3 regions of the Methylocella silvestris BL2 genome follow, and region 2 is predicted to be linked to each of the others. Evidence: predicted binding sites of a transcription regulator. Region 2 holds the regulator's gene; each other region holds the start of a gene.
The links. Region 2 encodes PhoB, which activates phosphate uptake and scavenging genes when phosphate is short. Its sites were predicted from a motif close to TGTCATNNANCTGTCAT; they were not measured.
Positions count from the first base shown of each region.

Region 1: the regulator PhoB is predicted to act here: its motif matches at 3,224-3,240, upstream of pstS (phosphate ABC transporter substrate-binding protein PstS).
Region 3: the regulator PhoB is predicted to act here: its motif matches at 1,747-1,763, upstream of MSIL_RS20700 (YdcH family protein).

Region 1 is NC_011666.1:2,898,029-2,903,347, reverse strand. Features, by position in the region: gene katG (catalase/peroxidase HPI) at 1-599, shown strand, start outside; gene MSIL_RS13510 (RNA degradosome polyphosphate kinase) at 960-3,170, shown strand; gene pstS (phosphate ABC transporter substrate-binding protein PstS) at 3,501-4,532, shown strand; gene pstC (phosphate ABC transporter permease subunit PstC) at 4,605-5,319, shown strand, end outside.
Region 2 is NC_011666.1:916,931-922,249, reverse strand. Features, by position in the region: gene pstA (phosphate ABC transporter permease PstA) at 1-666, shown strand, start outside; gene pstB (phosphate ABC transporter ATP-binding protein PstB) at 663-1,445, shown strand; gene phoU (phosphate signaling complex protein PhoU) at 1,532-2,242, shown strand; gene phoB (phosphate regulon transcriptional regulator PhoB) at 2,247-3,044, shown strand; gene MSIL_RS04295 (GcrA family cell cycle regulator) at 3,183-3,845, opposite strand; gene MSIL_RS04290 (aspartate aminotransferase family protein) at 4,837-5,319, shown strand, end outside.
Region 3 is NC_011666.1:2,108,148-2,113,466, reverse strand. Features, by position in the region: partial or broken gene MSIL_RS21945 (recombinase family protein) at 1-457, shown strand, start outside; gene MSIL_RS21940 (hypothetical protein) at 536-892, opposite strand; tRNA gene MSIL_RS09910 (tRNA-Arg) at 971-1,047, opposite strand; gene MSIL_RS20700 (YdcH family protein) at 1,466-1,654, opposite strand; gene MSIL_RS09905 (YdcH family protein) at 1,924-2,142, shown strand; gene MSIL_RS09900 (class I SAM-dependent methyltransferase) at 2,179-2,841, opposite strand; gene mnmA (tRNA 2-thiouridine(34) synthase MnmA) at 2,946-4,193, opposite strand; gene sciP (CtrA inhibitor SciP) at 4,640-4,915, shown strand; tRNA gene MSIL_RS09885 (tRNA-Glu) at 5,040-5,115, shown strand; partial or broken gene MSIL_RS20695 (SUMF1/EgtB/PvdO family nonheme iron enzyme) at 5,262-5,319, opposite strand, start outside.

The DNA of each region.
Region 1 (5,319 bases), 2.0 Mb from region 2:
TGATCGTGCTTGGCGGCAGCGCCGCGGTCGAAGCGGCGGCGAAAAAGGCGGGTCACGACGTCGCCGTCCCCTTCACGCCTGGCCGGACCGACGCCTCGCAGGATGAGACGGATATCGACTCCTTCGCGCCGCTCGAGCCCAAGGTCGACGGGTTCCGCAATTATGCCGGCGTGAGCCTGCCCTGGTCGGCGGAGGAGCTGCTGGTCGACCGCGCGCATCTGCTGACGCTGACTGCGCCCGAAATGACGGCGCTCATCGGCGGGTTGCGCGTGCTCGGCGCGAATTTCGGCGGGTCGAAGCTCGGCGTCTTCACCGATCGGCCGGAGACGCTGACCAACGACTTCTTCGCGAATCTGCTCAAAACCAGCTTCACGGCGAAATGGAGTGCTGAGGGCGACGGCGTCTTCGTGGCGCGCGACCGCGCGACCGGCGAACAAATATGGGCCGGGACGCGCGCCGATCTAATCTTCGGATCGAACTCGCAGCTTCGCGCTCTATCGGAGGCCTATGCGACCGACGACGCGGGCGGCGCTTTCGTCAACGCCTTCGTCGCGGCCTGGACCAAGGTGATGAACCTCGACCGGTTCGATCTCGCCTGATTTTTCCGCGCGGGTTTCTGGCGTCTGCCGGGGCCCGCGCCGGAATATCCCATACGGCAAAGCGTCTTCCACAGCGGTTGCGCATCCATCGTTTTGACGCCCGCCTTGGAGCGTGACCAGAACGCCCGTTTTCGCTGAGATAATAAAATATAGACGCCATTCTTCGGTGGCTAGCCTCCCGAACCAATCACTTCAATCAGCGCGTCATATAGCCGATCCAACCTCGGCATCGGACAAGTTTGTTCGGCCGACCAGCCCGCTCCCCGAGTCCGGAAGCGTCACGCGTTTGTCACTTCGGCATGGTGAATTGCCGCCCGCGCCGGAGCCAGCTTCCCGGCGCGCGGCGGCAATGGAGCCAATATGACAACTTCGCTCGAGCGCGCGGACGAGACGATCAAGCCCGCTGACGCCGCATCCGCCCACGGCGGCCTCGCCCGCGATCCGAAGCGTTTTATCAACCGCGAACTGTCCTGGCTCGCCTTCAACCGGCGGGTTCTTGAGGAGGCCTCCAACGCCTCCCATCCGCTGCTCGAGCGCGTGCGCTTCCTGTCGATCTCGGCCAGCAATCTCGATGAATTCTTCATGGTCCGCGTCTCGGGCGTCATCGAACAGGTCGAGGCCGGCCTTACGGACCCTTCCATAGACGGATTGACGCCGGCCGGACTGCTCGCCGAAATCCGGACAGCGACCGCGCAATTTACCTCCGATCAGGAACGGGTCTGGAGCGAACTGAGGCAGGAACTCAAGGCCGCAGGCATCGCGATCATCGATCAGGCGGCCTGGACCGGCGCGGATCTCGCCCGGCTCGAAGGCTATTTCGCCGACGCCATCTTCCCCATGGTGACGCCAATCGCGATCGATCCGTCGCGTCCATTTCCCTTCATTCCGAATCTCGAATTGTCGCTGGCGCTGGAAGTGGTGCAGCGGGCCGACCGGCGCGCCTTCACCGCTCTCGTGCGTCTTCCGGCCAAGCTCGCCCGTTTCTTCCGGCTTGACGACGGCGCCCATGGCGAGGCGCGTTTCGCCCGGGTCGAGGAGATCGCCGCGCATTTCGCCGACCGGCTGTTTCCCGGCTGCGACTTTGGCGCGATCGGGCCGTTCCGCGTCGTTCGCGACCTCGACATCGAATTCGCCGAGGAGGCCGAAGATCTCGTTCAGGTGTTCGAGGCGGCGATCAAGGCGCGCCGGCGCGGATCGGTGATCCGGCTCGAAGTCGACGCCGCCATGCCGGCGTCCTTGCGCGACTTCGTCGCCGGGCAGCTCGCTTTGCCGCCGGAGGAGGTCGTCGTCCAGGACGGCATGCTGGCGCTGAGCGCGCTCTCGCAGCTCGTCGGCGCCGATTTGCCGAGCCTCAAATTCCCCTCTTTCGCGCCGCGTTTTCCCGAGCGCGTCCGCGAGTTCAGCGGCGACTGCTTCGCGGCGATCCGCGAAAAGGACATCATCGTTCACCACCCCTATGAGTCATTCGACGTCGTCGTGCAGTTCCTGCAGCAGGCGGCGCGCGACCCAAATGTCGTCTCGATCAAGCAGACGCTCTATCGCACCTCCTCGGACAGCCCGATCGTCAAGGCGCTCGTCGAGGCGGCGGAAGCCGGCAAGTCGGTCACCGCCCTCGTCGAACTCAAGGCGCGCTTCGACGAGGAAGCCAACATCCGCTGGGCGCGTTCGCTGGAGCGCGCCGGCGTGCAGGTCGTGTTCGGCTTTCCGGAGCTGAAAACCCACGCCAAGCTATCCATGGCGGTGCGGCAGGAGCCGGGCGGCCTCGTGACCTACTGCCATATCGGCACCGGCAATTATCATCCGATCACCGCCCGCATCTATACCGATCTGTCGGCCTTTACGGTCGACCCCGCCGTCGCCCGCGACGTCGCCCGCGTCTTCAACTACATCACCGGTTCGAGTCCGCCGGCGGCGCTGGAGCGCCTTGCGATTTCGCCGATTTCGGCCAAGCGCCGGCTGCTCGATCATATCGAAGCGGAGGTCGCCCATGTTGCGGCCGGCCGGCCCGGCGCGATCTGGCTGAAGTGCAATTCCATCGCCGATCCCGAAATCATCGACGCGCTTTATGCGGCGAGCGGCGCCGGCGTCGACATCGAGCTGGTCGTGCGCGGCATCTGCTGTCTGCGGCCCGGCGTTCCCGGCCTTTCGGAGAACATCCACGCCAAATCCATCGTCGGGCGCTTCCTCGAACATTCGCGCATCTACGCCTTCGGCAACGGCCATCGCCTGCCCCATCCCGACGCCGCCGTCTATATCTCCTCGGCCGATCTGATGCCGCGCAATCTCGACCGGCGGGTCGAGACGCTGTTCCCAATCACCAATCCAACCCTGCACGAACAGGTGCTGGAACAGGTGCTGCTCGCCAATCTCCTCGACAATGAGCAGAGCTGGACGATCCTTGCGGACGGCTCGAGCCGGCGCGTCGAGCGCGGCGACGGCGAAACGCCGTTCAGCGCGCAAACCTACTTTATGACCAATCCGAGCCTTTCCGGCCGCGGCAAGGCGCTCGCGGGCTCCGCGCCCCGCAAGCTCGCGGACGCCGCGGCGAAAATGGCGAACGCCGCGGATTAACGCCGCGCCGCCATCTTGGCGTCCGGCCGTTGTCGGCGGCAACGGAACAAATTTGTCATCGACCTGTCATAAGGCGCGGCTACGGTTCCGCGCATCTGGCGGCTACCGCGTCGACGCAGAGAAAGTGGTCAATCACCCAATACGACTTGAGCTCCGCTCTTAAGCTGCCCGCGTCACACGATGCGTCGGCTGGAGGCGAAGCGATCACAGGCTTGCCCCACCCGCCACACGGGCCCGGGGCATGTTCGACGCCAACGACTTGATAGGAGCGGCCCGAAAAGGTCTCGCAAATTCAGTCTGGAACAATTCATCGCCAGAGGCATCCAAAACATGGACGTATCAATAAAACTTAAGTCGCTCTTCGCCGGAGCGTTGCTGCTCGCCGCGCAGGGCTCTTCGGCCAATGCGGCGGACCTGCGGCTCATCGGCTCGGGCGCAAGCTTTCCCTTTCCGATCTATTCGGCATGGTTCAAGAGCTTCAGCAAGGCGACCGAGGGCGTAACGGTCGACTATCAGGCCAAGGGCAGCGGCGCCGGCATCCAGGATCTCATCAACGCGACGGTCGACTTCGCCGCCAGCGACGCGGCGATGACTCCAGATCAGATCTCCAAGGTCACGAACGGCGTCGTCCTGCTGCCCATGACCGCCGGTGAAATCGTGCTCGCCTATAATCTTCCCGGCCAGCCGAAGGATCTCAAGCTGCCGCGCGACGTCTATCCTGAAATTTTCCTCGGCAAGATCACGAACTGGAGCGATCCGCGCATCGCCGCGGCGAACCCCGGCCTCAAGCTGCCCGATATGCCCATCACCGTCGTGCGGCGCTCGGACGCCAGCGGCACCAATTTCGTCTTTACGAAGCACCTCTCGGCGATCAGCCCGGCGTTCAAGGACCAGGTCGGCTTCGGCACCACGGTGAACTGGCCGCAGAGCGACAAGATCGTCGCCGCGCCGAAGAACGACGGCGTGACGGCCACCATCAAACAGACCCCCGGCGCGATCGGCTACATCGAATGGGGCTACGCCAAGCTGACCAAGGCCGACGTCGCGGTGCTGCAGAACAAAGCAGGCAATTATGTCGCGGCGGGCGGCGAAGGCGGGCCGCTGGCGCTGGCCAGCGTCGATTTTCCGCCGGATCTGATCGCCTGGGTTGACGATCCGAAGGACCCCAAGGCCTATCCGATCGCGAGCTTCACCTGGATGCTGTTCTATCAAAAGCAGGATCCGCAAAAGGCCGAGAATCTGCGCAAGCTCGTCGCCTACGGGTTGACCGAGGGCCAGAAGCTCGCCGACAGCATGGGCTATATCCCCCTTCCGGCCAGCGTGATCGAGAAGGTCAAAGCTGCGGCCGTCAAGATCCAATAAGTCTGCGAACGCCGCGCCGCCAGCAACGGCGGCGCGGCTTCCAAGTCATTTAAGTTTTCAAGGGGCGCCAGTTTGACTGTCCAGTTCGTGTTACCTGATAGCCGATCGCTCTCGCGCCCGCCTTCCGCCGCAGCCTATGTGGTCGATCGCGTTTTCTTCGTGATCTCGACGCTCGGCGCCGTGGCCATTATTGCTCTCGTCGCCTACATTCTCTATCAGATCGGTCATCAGGCGCTGCCCGCGATCCAGCGGAACGGAGCCGGCTTTCTCGTCGGCACGAGCTGGGACGTCCAGACCTCGACTTTCGGAATTTTGCCGCAGATCTGGGGCACGCTTTATAGTTCGCTGCTGGCGCTGCTGATCGGCGGCTTCGTCGGCGTCACCATCGCGATCTTCCTCACGCAGGATTTTCTGCCGCCGCGACTGGCCGTCACCTTCCGCACCCTGATCGAAATGCTGGCTGCGATCCCGAGCGTCGTGTTCGGCCTGTGGGGCATTTTCGTCGTCATCCCCTTCGTGCGGCCCGGCGCGAACTGGCTCAACGACCACTTCGGCTTCATCCCCTTCTTTTCGACCTCGCTCAGCGGCCCCGGGCTTCTGCCGGCCGTCATCGTGCTTTCGATCATGATTCTGCCCACGGTCGCCGCCATCTCACAGGACGCCATCGGTCTTGTGCCTTACAAGATCAAGGAGGCGGCCTATGGCATGGGGACGACGCGCTGGGAGGCGATCCTCAAAGTGATCGTGCCGACGGCGTCGGGCGGAATTTCCAGCGCGCTCGTGCTTG
Region 2 (5,319 bases):
TCCGGCGGCCTCCTCAACGCCATCGTCGGCAGCCTGATCATCACCTTTCTTGGCGTTCTGATCGGAACGCCGCTCGGCATGCTCGCCGGCACCTATATGGCCGAATACGGCCGCCATTCGAAGCTGACCTTCGTCGTCCGCTTCATCAACGACATCCTGCTCAGCGCGCCCTCTATCGTTATCGGCCTGTTTGTCTATGAGGCGCTGGTCGCTCGGGCCGGGCATTTTTCGGGCTATGCGGGCGCTTTCGCGCTCGCCGTGATCGTCGTGCCGGTGGTCGTGCGCACGACCGAGGATATGCTGTTGCTCGTGCCGAATACGCTGCGCGAGGCGGCGTCCGCGCTTGGATTTCCGCGCGCGCTCGTGATCGGCAAGGTCGCCTATCGCGCCGCCCGCGCGGGGCTCATCACCGGCGTCCTTCTCGCCATCGCCCGCGTCAGCGGCGAAACGGCGCCCTTGCTGTTCACCGCGCTGAACAATCAGTTCTTCAGCACCGATCTCAACGCGCCGATGGCGAGCCTTCCTGTCGTCATCTTCCAGTTTGCGCTGAGCCCCTACAAGGAATGGCAGCAGCTTGCCTGGGCGGGCGCCCTCATCATCACTCTCGCCGTGCTCGCGCTGTCGATCAGCGCCCGGGCCCTCGGCGCGCAAAGGACCGAGAAATGACGACGACGAACGGCCTCGCCAATTTGCGGCAGAAGGTCTCGATCCGGGATCTCAATTTCTATTATGGCGATAATCTTGCCCTGAAGGGCGTCAGCCTGCCGCTCTACGCCAATCGGGTGACGTCGTTCATCGGCCCGTCGGGCTGCGGCAAATCCACCCTGCTGCGCGTCATGAACAGGATGTATGATCTTTATCCGAAGCAGCGCGCCACCGGCGAAGTTATCCTCGACGGCGAGAACATTCTGAGACCCGGCGTCGACGTCAATCTGCTGCGCGCCCGCGTCGGCATGGTGTTTCAGAAGCCGACGCCGTTTCCGATGTCGATCTATGACAACATCGCGTTTGGCATCAAGCTTTATAAGAAAACAGGCAAATCCGAACTTGACGACAAGGTCGAGGCGGCCCTCACAAGCGCCGCGCTCTGGGGCGAGGTCAAGGACAAGCTGAAAGCGTCCGGACTGTCTCTGTCCGGCGGACAGCAGCAGCGCCTGTGCATCGCCCGGACCGTCGCAATCGAGCCTGAAGTCATTCTGCTCGACGAGCCGTGCTCCGCGCTTGATCCGATCTCGACGGCGAAGATCGAGGAGCTGATCGACGAGCTGAAGGTCAACTACACGATCGTCATCGTCACCCACAACATGCAGCAGGCGGCGCGCGTCTCCGACCACACAGCCTTCATGTATCTCGGCGAATTGATCGAATTCGGCGTGACGACCCACATCTTTACGCAGCCGGACAAGAAACAGACGCAAAACTATATCACTGGCCGGTTCGGCTGATCGTTCGCGTGGTATTTTACCAATTTGTGCTGACGCGAACCGGTCTCCGCTTCGCTGGCAAAGACTAGAGCTTCGAGGCAAATGCAATGGCCGATCATATCGTCAAAGCTTACGACAAGGAACTCGAAGGGCTCGGCCAGAAGATCGCCGAAATGGGCGGCATTGCTGAAAAAATGCTGGCCGACGCCATGGACGCGCTCGGCGATTTCGACGTGCAACTCGCCAATCAGACGATCGCCACCGATCCGCGCCTCGACATGCTCCAGCGCGAGATCGAGGAGCAGGCCATTTTGACGATCGCGCGCCGCCAGCCGCTCGCCGTGGACTTACGCGAAATCATCGCGACGATCCGGATTTCGAACGATCTCGAGCGCGTCGGCGATCTCGCCAAGAACATCGCCAAGCGCGCCATCAAGATCGCCGGCGACGTGCGCATTCCCCGCGCCATCATCGGGCTGAAGTCGATGCAGGAAAGCGCGGCCATCCTGTTGAAGGACGTGCTCGATTCCTACGCCGAGCGCGATATCGCCAGAGCCCGCGAGGTCTGGACCTATGACGCCGACCTCGACTCGCTTGAGGATTCCGTCTTCCGCGACCTCTTGACCTTCATGATGGAGGATCCGCGCAACATCTCCTTCTGCGCGCATCTCCTGTTCTGTTCGAAAAACATCGAGCGCATCGGCGACCATGCGACCAACATCGCCGAAACCGTCGTCTATCTCGTCAGTGGCGAGACCATGCCGACCGACCGGCCGAAGGGCCGCAGCATCCTGTCCGACCCGCCAGCCGTAAAGTGATCCCATGAGCGATATTCACGCCAACGCCGACAGCAAAACCGACGGCCGGCCGGGCGCCGCCCGCGGCCTTTCGCCAACGCCGGCGCCGCGCATCCTTATCGTCGAGGACGAAGCGGCGCTGAGCATGCTGCTCGCCTATAATCTTGAAGCCGAGGGCTTTGTCGTCGATCGCGTCGAGCGCGGCGACGAAGCGGAAATCAGGCTCAGCGAGACCATGCCCGATCTCGTCATTCTCGACTGGATGCTGCCCGGCGTGTCGGGCCTTGAGATCTGCCGCCGCATGCGGGCGCGCGAGGCCACGCGCAGCCTGCCGGTCATCATGCTCACCGCGCGTGGCGAGGAGAGCGAGCGCGTGCGCGGCCTCTCCATCGGCGCCGATGACTATGTGGTGAAGCCCTTTTCCGTGCCGGAGCTGATGGCGCGAGTGCGCTCACTGTTGCGCCGCGCGCGGCCGGACCGCGTCGCCGCCGTGCTTTCGGCGGGAGACCTCGAACTCGACCGGCAGAACTGGCGCGTTCGGCGCACCGGCCGCGACGTGCATCTCGGCCCGACCGAATTCCGTCTGCTGGAGCATCTGATGGAGCGCCCCGGCCGCGTTTTCTCTCGCGCGCAACTGCTGGACAGCGTCTGGGGACTTTCGGCGGAAATCGACGAGCGGACGGTCGACGTCCATGTCGGCCGGCTGCGCAAGGCGCTGACGGCGCCAGGCGAACGCGATCCGATCCGCACGGTGCGCGGCGCGGGCTATTCCTTCGATGAAACTTTTGGGAAAGGGCCGGGGGCTTCAGACCGGACGCCTTGAGGCCGTCCGGCGAGATCCAGCCCGGTCCGGCCGGCTGGCGTCACGGCGGGAAACCCTCCCGGCCCGCCATGCTTTTGCAGCGCTTCACCGCCGGGTGAACTCCTCCGGCGGCAAGGCGACGTCTTGGACTTCGCGCCGTTAAGCCGTTTTCGGCGGGCGCTGCCGGCGGCGATCCTGCTGCGGCTGGTAGGCGATGGCCGAATGACAGCCGCAATAGGGTCCCGCGCCGGGCGACTTGCGCGCGCCGCAAAAGCGGAAATCCGCCTGCGTCGGATCGCCAATCGGCCACCGGCACATTGATTCGCGCAGCTCCATGATCGTGACCGGCTCGATGATCGGCACCACGACATCCGCGCTTGGCGCCCGGAGCGGAGCCTCGAACTGCATCGGCTCCGCCGCCAGCGCCGTATTGCCGCTGATGAGGCCTGGCCCCGCCGAGGACCTCTGAGCGGTCGGTTGCGGCTGCCCTCGCGACATCTGGCTGTGCGCGCTCTGGCTGGCGATTGGGCCGGAGGCGTGATGAGCCGAAGCGATCGGGCTATGGGCGATCGCGCCGGAGGCGTGGCTATGAGACCCGTGGCCGGACGGGCGCGCCGGAGATCGCGGCGAAGGTTTCGCGCTTGCGTGATCCTCTCCCGGCGCGTCGCCCTTGGCGCGGCCGGAGAGACCGAGCCTGTAGACCTTGCCGATCACGGCGTTGCGGGTCAGGCCATTTGCAAGCTCATTGGCGATCTTGCTGGCGCTCATCCCCTGCAGCCACATCTTTTGCAGCAGGTCGATGCGTTCATCGGTCCAGGACATCGAACCCTCCCAGGGTTTGGCGATTGCAGCGCCGCGCCATTGATAGGCTCCGCACGCTGCGCTTGAACATTCCGTTTTCCGGCGTCATTCGATCCGGGACGCCGCTGCGTCCGGACCATGATGCTTCGGGTCGCGACGGTTTTGGATGGCGTCCATCCGAAACCACAAAAATCGATCGGCTCTCGCCGTTAGATCGGGACGCGGGGGCAAACCCATTCCATCTGCTGCAAAACCCGTTCTCATCGAGAAACCCGATGATCGCTCCATGAGAACAGGCTCCAACGTATTGATCCGGCGCCAAATTCCATTCGCCGAAGCCATCCGGCTATTGGGTCCGCAAACGGGCCGGCGCTATGATTTGAACGCACAGCAACCATGGGATCCTTGTGCTCCCGACCCTGGCGCCGCTTCCTCATTCAGCCGCGTGACCATGCGTCTCGCGCCCTTGGACCTTACGGCCGTCATTTCGCGCGGCGCCGAGGCGCCGAACGTTGCGCGCGAGCGCCGGTTTCAGCGCCTCGCATTCAGCGTGACCTGTTCCGCTCGCCAGCCTCGCCCCGGCTGGCGAAACCACGACATGTCGTAGTTCGCAGGGCCAACGCTACACTAGTGGTAGAATCGCATGCAAGCCTCACAGAGGGCGCCGGCAGGTTTTCAACAAGTGCTTGCGGCGCCGGGGCGCAAAGCCCATCTTTTCGCTGGCGAGAGGCGCATACGATCGAAAGCCGGCGTCGGCCCCTCGATAGTTGCGCCCACAACAGCTTATGCCGGCTGGCCGCCCCTGCGTATGGCGCAGCTCCACGCCTCTGAGGCTAGCCGAGGCCGCTTGCGCAAGGCTGACGCGCCGCCGAGCTCAAACCCGAACACCTCCTAATTGACCCGGCCGGAGGGAATGCCTACATTGCGCTCTACGACTTTTGCCGCCCAATGGGCGGCTTTTGATTTTTGCAGCTTCCCAATCGGACCTGAACGTCGAACCCGGAGCGAACCTGTGCCCTCGTCGCTGCTTCCGACCTATGCGCGCGCCCATCTTGCCTTCGATCATGGCGAAGGCGCCTGGCTGACGGCGACGGATGGCGAGCGCTATCTCGATTTTGGCGGCGGCATCGCCGTGGCTTCGCTCGGCTACAGCCATCCTCACCTCGTCGAGGCGTTGATCGCCCAGGGCCGCAAGCTTTGGCATACGTCGAACCTTTTTGAGATTCCGCAAGCCGAACGTCTCGCCGCTCGCCTGTGCGAAGCGAGCTTCGCCGATTTCGTCTTCTTTACCAATTCCGGCGCCGAGGCGGTGGAAGGGGCGATCAAGACCGCGCGCAAATATCAATCGGTGTCGGGCCATCCGGAAAAATTCCGCATCGTCACGTTCAAAGGCGCTTTCCACGGCCGCACGCTCGCCACCATCGCGGCCGGCGGCAATCCGAAATATCTCGACGGTTTCGGCCCAAAACTCGAAGGCTTCGATTCTGTCGAATTC
Region 3 (5,319 bases), 1.2 Mb from region 2:
TATGGGCGTCAAGGCTGTCACCAGTTGGCTCAACGAGCATGGCTACCGTACGCGCGTTGGCGCGAGGTGGGGTATCGGGCCTCTGCATCAGATTCTCACGCGTCCAACCTATAAGGGCGAGCACCGCTTCAATCGCAAGGTTTGGAAGACGAAGGAAGCGAAGCCTGAGTCCGAACAAATCGCCGTCCCTGTCGATCCCATCATCGATGCCGCGACCTTCGATGCGGTGCAGGCGATGCTGAAATCCAAAAATCCGAGAGCGATGCCGCCGCGCGTCGTAACCGGACCTATCCTTCTTACCGGTATTGCGACTTGCGCAAGCTGCGGCGGCGGAATGACGTTACGTACCGGAAAATATGGGCGCTACCGCTACTACACCTGCGCGACTTGTGCACAGAAGGGCAAGTCTGCCTGCAAGGGACGCTCTATCCCAATGGACAAGCTCGACAAGCTTGTGACTGAGAGGCTCGCCGAGCAGCTCCTGACGCCGGAGCGCATCGGAAAAATCCTCGCGGGAATAATGGAACGCCAGGCATCAAAGGACGAGGATTATTCGGGCCGCCTCACGGCTCTCCGGGCAAAGCTCGCCGATGCGCAAGGAAGGCTGGGTCGTCTCTATGCTGCAATCGAGAACGGCATTGCCGACCCAATGGATGCGACGCTCAAAGAGCGGGTCGCCACAGTAAAGACCGAACGTGATATTGCGCAGGTCGCGTTCGACCGGGCGGTTGCAGAGATGCGTCCAGATGTCCGCATCACAGAAGACAAGATCGCGGCCTTTACAGAGGTCATGCGCGCGAACGTCCTCAAAGGCGAAACGCCTTTCAGACGCGCCTATATCCGTTCCGTCATCGATCAGGTCGAAGTCGACGACACGGAAATCCGTATCCACGGGCGGCGGGCTGTTCTGGAGCGGCTGGTGATGGGCGGCGGGGCAACTCCTGCCGGAGTTCCCAGTTTTGTTCGGAAGTGGCGCGCCCGAAGGGATTCGAACCCCTGGCCTCTGCCTTCGGAGGGCAGCGCTCTATCCAGCTGAGCTACGGGCGCTTGCGCAATTCATCCACGTGAGCGCCCATGGACTTTTGTCATGGGCTTGACCGCGCGGCGTCGCCTTCTTAGCCGATTTTGACGCTCCGCGCCAAGCACCGTTTCACTAAATCGCGCCGCGCGCCATCTGGTCTGTGGGGCGACCTCAAGGCGTCGCTCAAATCTGTCTGGCACGGGCCGACGGCCCGAGCAGGCCGCGGCCTGTGAATCCCGGCCCGTTTCGAGAAGCGTCGCGCCGGCGCGCACAGGTAAATCTCAGCATCTAAGCCGCCGGCGCAAAGATCAAATGTCTCACAGCAAGCTGACAGCGGGGAATGGCGCAGCAAGCTTCGCCCGGCCGTCCTCGGCCCGACAAGCGTGCGCCATTCTCGTGGTTCCTTTGCTTGACCCAAGCGCGAACCAACTCGTAATGGAAAGACTAATGTATGGTGGAGAAGGCTGACTCGCCTCGAAGCTTTGCAATCTCATCTTTGAGTTGCAGTTTACGGCGTTTAAGTTCAGCCAGTTTCAACTCGTCAATCGCAGGGTGCATCAACGACTTTTCGATCTCACGGTCGAGCGCGTCGTGGCGCTGTTCCAAAGCAGTCAAATGATTTTCGAGTGACATGCAGAACTCCTTCTTGAAGTCTTCGCATGAGATCAGTGTGCCACAGGATTTCGATTTCGCGAAGGGCTTCGCAAAGGCGTGGCGAAAATTTCATGACGAGGGTATGACGCATTTTGCGGCGCCTTTTCGTTTTTCATGGGCCGGTCGAATGCGGCAGGCGCGCAAAGGCCATTGACGCCAGAGCGCGCAATGCCGCAAATCGGTCCGGCTCCGGTCCGGCTGGGTTCGCTGGAGCCATCGATGATCGCGCCTTAAGGTTTTGAAAAAATATGCCCGAAAAGCTAAGCGACGGCGAACGCGGCCCGTTGCAGGCCGAGCTTGAGCATTTGCGTCAGGAGCATCGCGATCTCGATGCCGCCATCGACGCGCTTCTTCATCTCGGAACGGTGGATCAGCTGCAGATCCAGCGCCTCAAGAAACGCAAGCTCTCTTTGCGCGACCGCGTCGCCTTCATCGAGGATCAGTTGACGCCGGATATCATCGCCTGAGCCGCAAGACCGCGGAATTATACTCGAAAGCGGCCGTTACGCTTTTTTCAAGCGCGCCAGCGTGAACAGCCCGAACGGCGCAAGCGCGCGGCGCTCCAGGAGGCGCGCGGCCGGGCGCGCGTCGATCCAGCCGCCAAGGACCGACCATTGAAATTGCGGCCGCCAGCCAAGATGGGCGCTGCGCTTGCCGAGCCACGCCTCGAGCTTGGCGATGATCCCGGTCTCGGCGCCGACATGGTTGACGAGCACAATCTCCCCGCCAGGCTTCACGACGCGCAGCAATTCGTCGAGCATGGCATGCGGGTCGGGCACGACGGTCAGCACGTAAGGGGCGACGACCGCGTCAAAACTCGCATCGGGAAATGCTAGGCGCGTTGCGTCCATGACGAGCAGCCCGTCGACATTCCGCAGCGATTTTCCGATCACGCGGCGCTGCGCTTGCCGCAGCATCGGCTCGCAGAGATCGACGCCGACAAGCCGTGTCCGCTCGTCGAACATCGGCAATTCGAGGCCTGTGCCGACGCCGACGTCGAGCACGCGCCCCATCGGGCGGTCAGCCGCCGCGACGGCGGCGAGGCGGCCGGCGCGCATGATGAGCGAAAAAACAAGGTCATAGACGGGCGCCCAGCGCGCGTAGGATGATTTGACATGAACGTTGTCGAGCGTCGCAGGGGCCGCGGATTCAGCTCCCGCGCCCATCGGGCGGGCGAACTCGGAAAGATGATGACCTGTCAAAAGTGCGATCCCTCGATCGGAGTTTTCGAAGATGCGGCGCAAGACGGAGCCCGGCGCCTCAGGCGGGCCTAGACAGGGACCGAGGCGGCTTCAGCGGCCCGGCTCGTTGCCGGACAGACGTCGATGGCGGATTCTGTCGAGCTGATGAAGCCGCCGCCGAGAACGCGGGCGCGCGGCTGGTCGGAGGCGTAGAACACGCAGGCCTGACCGGGTGAAACGCTGTCCTCGTCATGGACGAACTCGACATGCGCGCCGCCGTCCCGCGCGTAAAGCCGGCCGGCGACAGGAGGCCGCGTCGAGCGCACCTGCACGAAAATATCGGCGCCCTCGCGGGGAAGGTCGCCGAGTTCGCCGTCGCCGATCCAGTTCACGGCGCGCAAATGCGCGCGGCGCGTCGCCAGCGCCTCGCGCGGGCCGACGACGACGCGCGCCCCTGCGGCGTCGAGCTTTATGACGAAGAGCGGTTCGCCAGCGTTGGCGTCGCCAAGGCCGAGGCCGCGCCTCTGGCCAATGGTGTAATGAATGACGCCCGCGTGGCGTCCGAGCACGCGCCCGTCGATATGCACGATCTCGCCGGGGACGGCGGCGCCGGGAGACAGTCTTTCGATCAGATCGCTATATTTGCCCTTTGGCACGAAGCAGATGTCCTGGCTGTCCGCCTTGTCGGCGACGATGAGGCCGAACCGCCGCGCCAGCGCGCGGACGTCGGTCTTGGTCATGTCGCCGAGGGGGAAGCGCAGCATCTGCAGCTGGCGGCGCGTGGTGGCGAACAGGAAATAGCTCTGATCGCGGGCGCCGTCGAAAGCGCGGTGCAAAACGCGCTCGCCGGCTTCGTCGCTGCGGGTTGAGACATAATGTCCGGTCGCCAGGACGTCCGCGCCGAGATCGAGCGCGGTATCGAACAGATCGGCGAATTTGATCTCGCTGTTGCAGGAGACGCAGGGGATTGGCGTCTCGCCTGTCGCATAGCTGTGCGAGAAGGGATTGATGACTTTTTCGCGAAATCGTTCTTCGTAATCGAGCACGTAATGCGGAATGTCGAGCCGGGCGGCGACGAGGCGCGCGTCCTGAATGTCCTGACCGGCGCAGCAAGCGCCTTTGCGGTGGATCGCCTCGCCGTGGTCGTAAAGCTGCATGGTCACGGCGATCACGTCGTAGCCCTGCTCTTTCATGAGCGCGGCGACGACAGAGGAATCGACGCCCCCGGACATGGCGACGACGACGCGCGTCTGCGCGGGCGGCTTCGGCAGCCCAAGCGAATTCAGCTCGCGCCGGCCCTCGGCCGCGGCCGCTTCTGGCGAATGACTTGCGCTCATGATCGCCGTCGCTTGCTCCGCTCCCGGCGGCGCGCTACGCCCCGCCTCACCGTCCCATGCCGCAATTCGTCCTGGGAGGGCGGCCGCCCCGACACAATTGCGACGCGCCAAAACCCATGCAGAAGCCACGCCTCCGCTCATTCGTCAACAAAATATAATGATCTGCGGTCTATGTGCAAAGGACTCGTTTGCCGCCGGCTGCGAATCATTTTGCTTGGCCCGTGGCGGCGGCGCCCCGTTTCCCCGCGTCGCCTGCAAGCGTAAAGGACGGAAGCGTTCCAAGTTGAGACGATCAAAGCGGTCTTTGCTGGCTAGAGCGCGCAAATCAACGCCAGTAATCAGAAATCATTAATAAAACAACGGCATGGGCTTAGGCAAATCTTAAAACACGCCGCTTATGTTCGGCTCGATCTGATTTGTGATCTGAAGTTCTGTGAGTTGCAGACATGGCCGAACCGAGCCGTCATCGCGCGAAATATGTCATCGGCCCCGATGGAAGTCCTTTGACCTTGGCCGATCTGCCCCCGTCCAGCACAAAACGCTGGGTGATCCGGCGCAAGGCCGAGGTCGTCGCGGCCGTTCGCGGCGGTCTGCTCTCGCTGGAAGAAGCGTGCAACCGCTATACTTTGACCGTCGACGAATTCTTGTCCTGGCAGATGTCGATCGACCAGCATGGACTTGCCGGACTACGCACCACGCGGATTCAGCAGTACAGGGCCTAGCTAGACCGCGGCGCGCCCCCGCAGGCCGCCGAATGAGACCGCGCGGGCCGCTGAATTCAAATCCAGGACAGCGGCGCGCTTGCAGGCTCGCCCCGTCCGGGCTAGAACCCGCCATTCGCTCAACGCTCCCTTCGTCTAGCGGTCCAGGACGTCGCCCTCTCACGGCGAAAACAGGGGTTCGATTCCCCTAGGGAGCGCCAAAGCTGTGAGGGACTTAGCGCTATTTGGCCGTGCGAGGCGATCCTCGCGCCCAACTCCTGCCCAATAAATAGGCGAACGGCCCTGATTTTCTCGCATGATGACGCACAGCTTATTGCCGTCTCGCGTCGCCCTACGTCGGCGCGCCGGTCGTCCACTCCCAGGTGTTGCCGATCTGATCGTAGAGGCCATAATTGTTCGGTGGA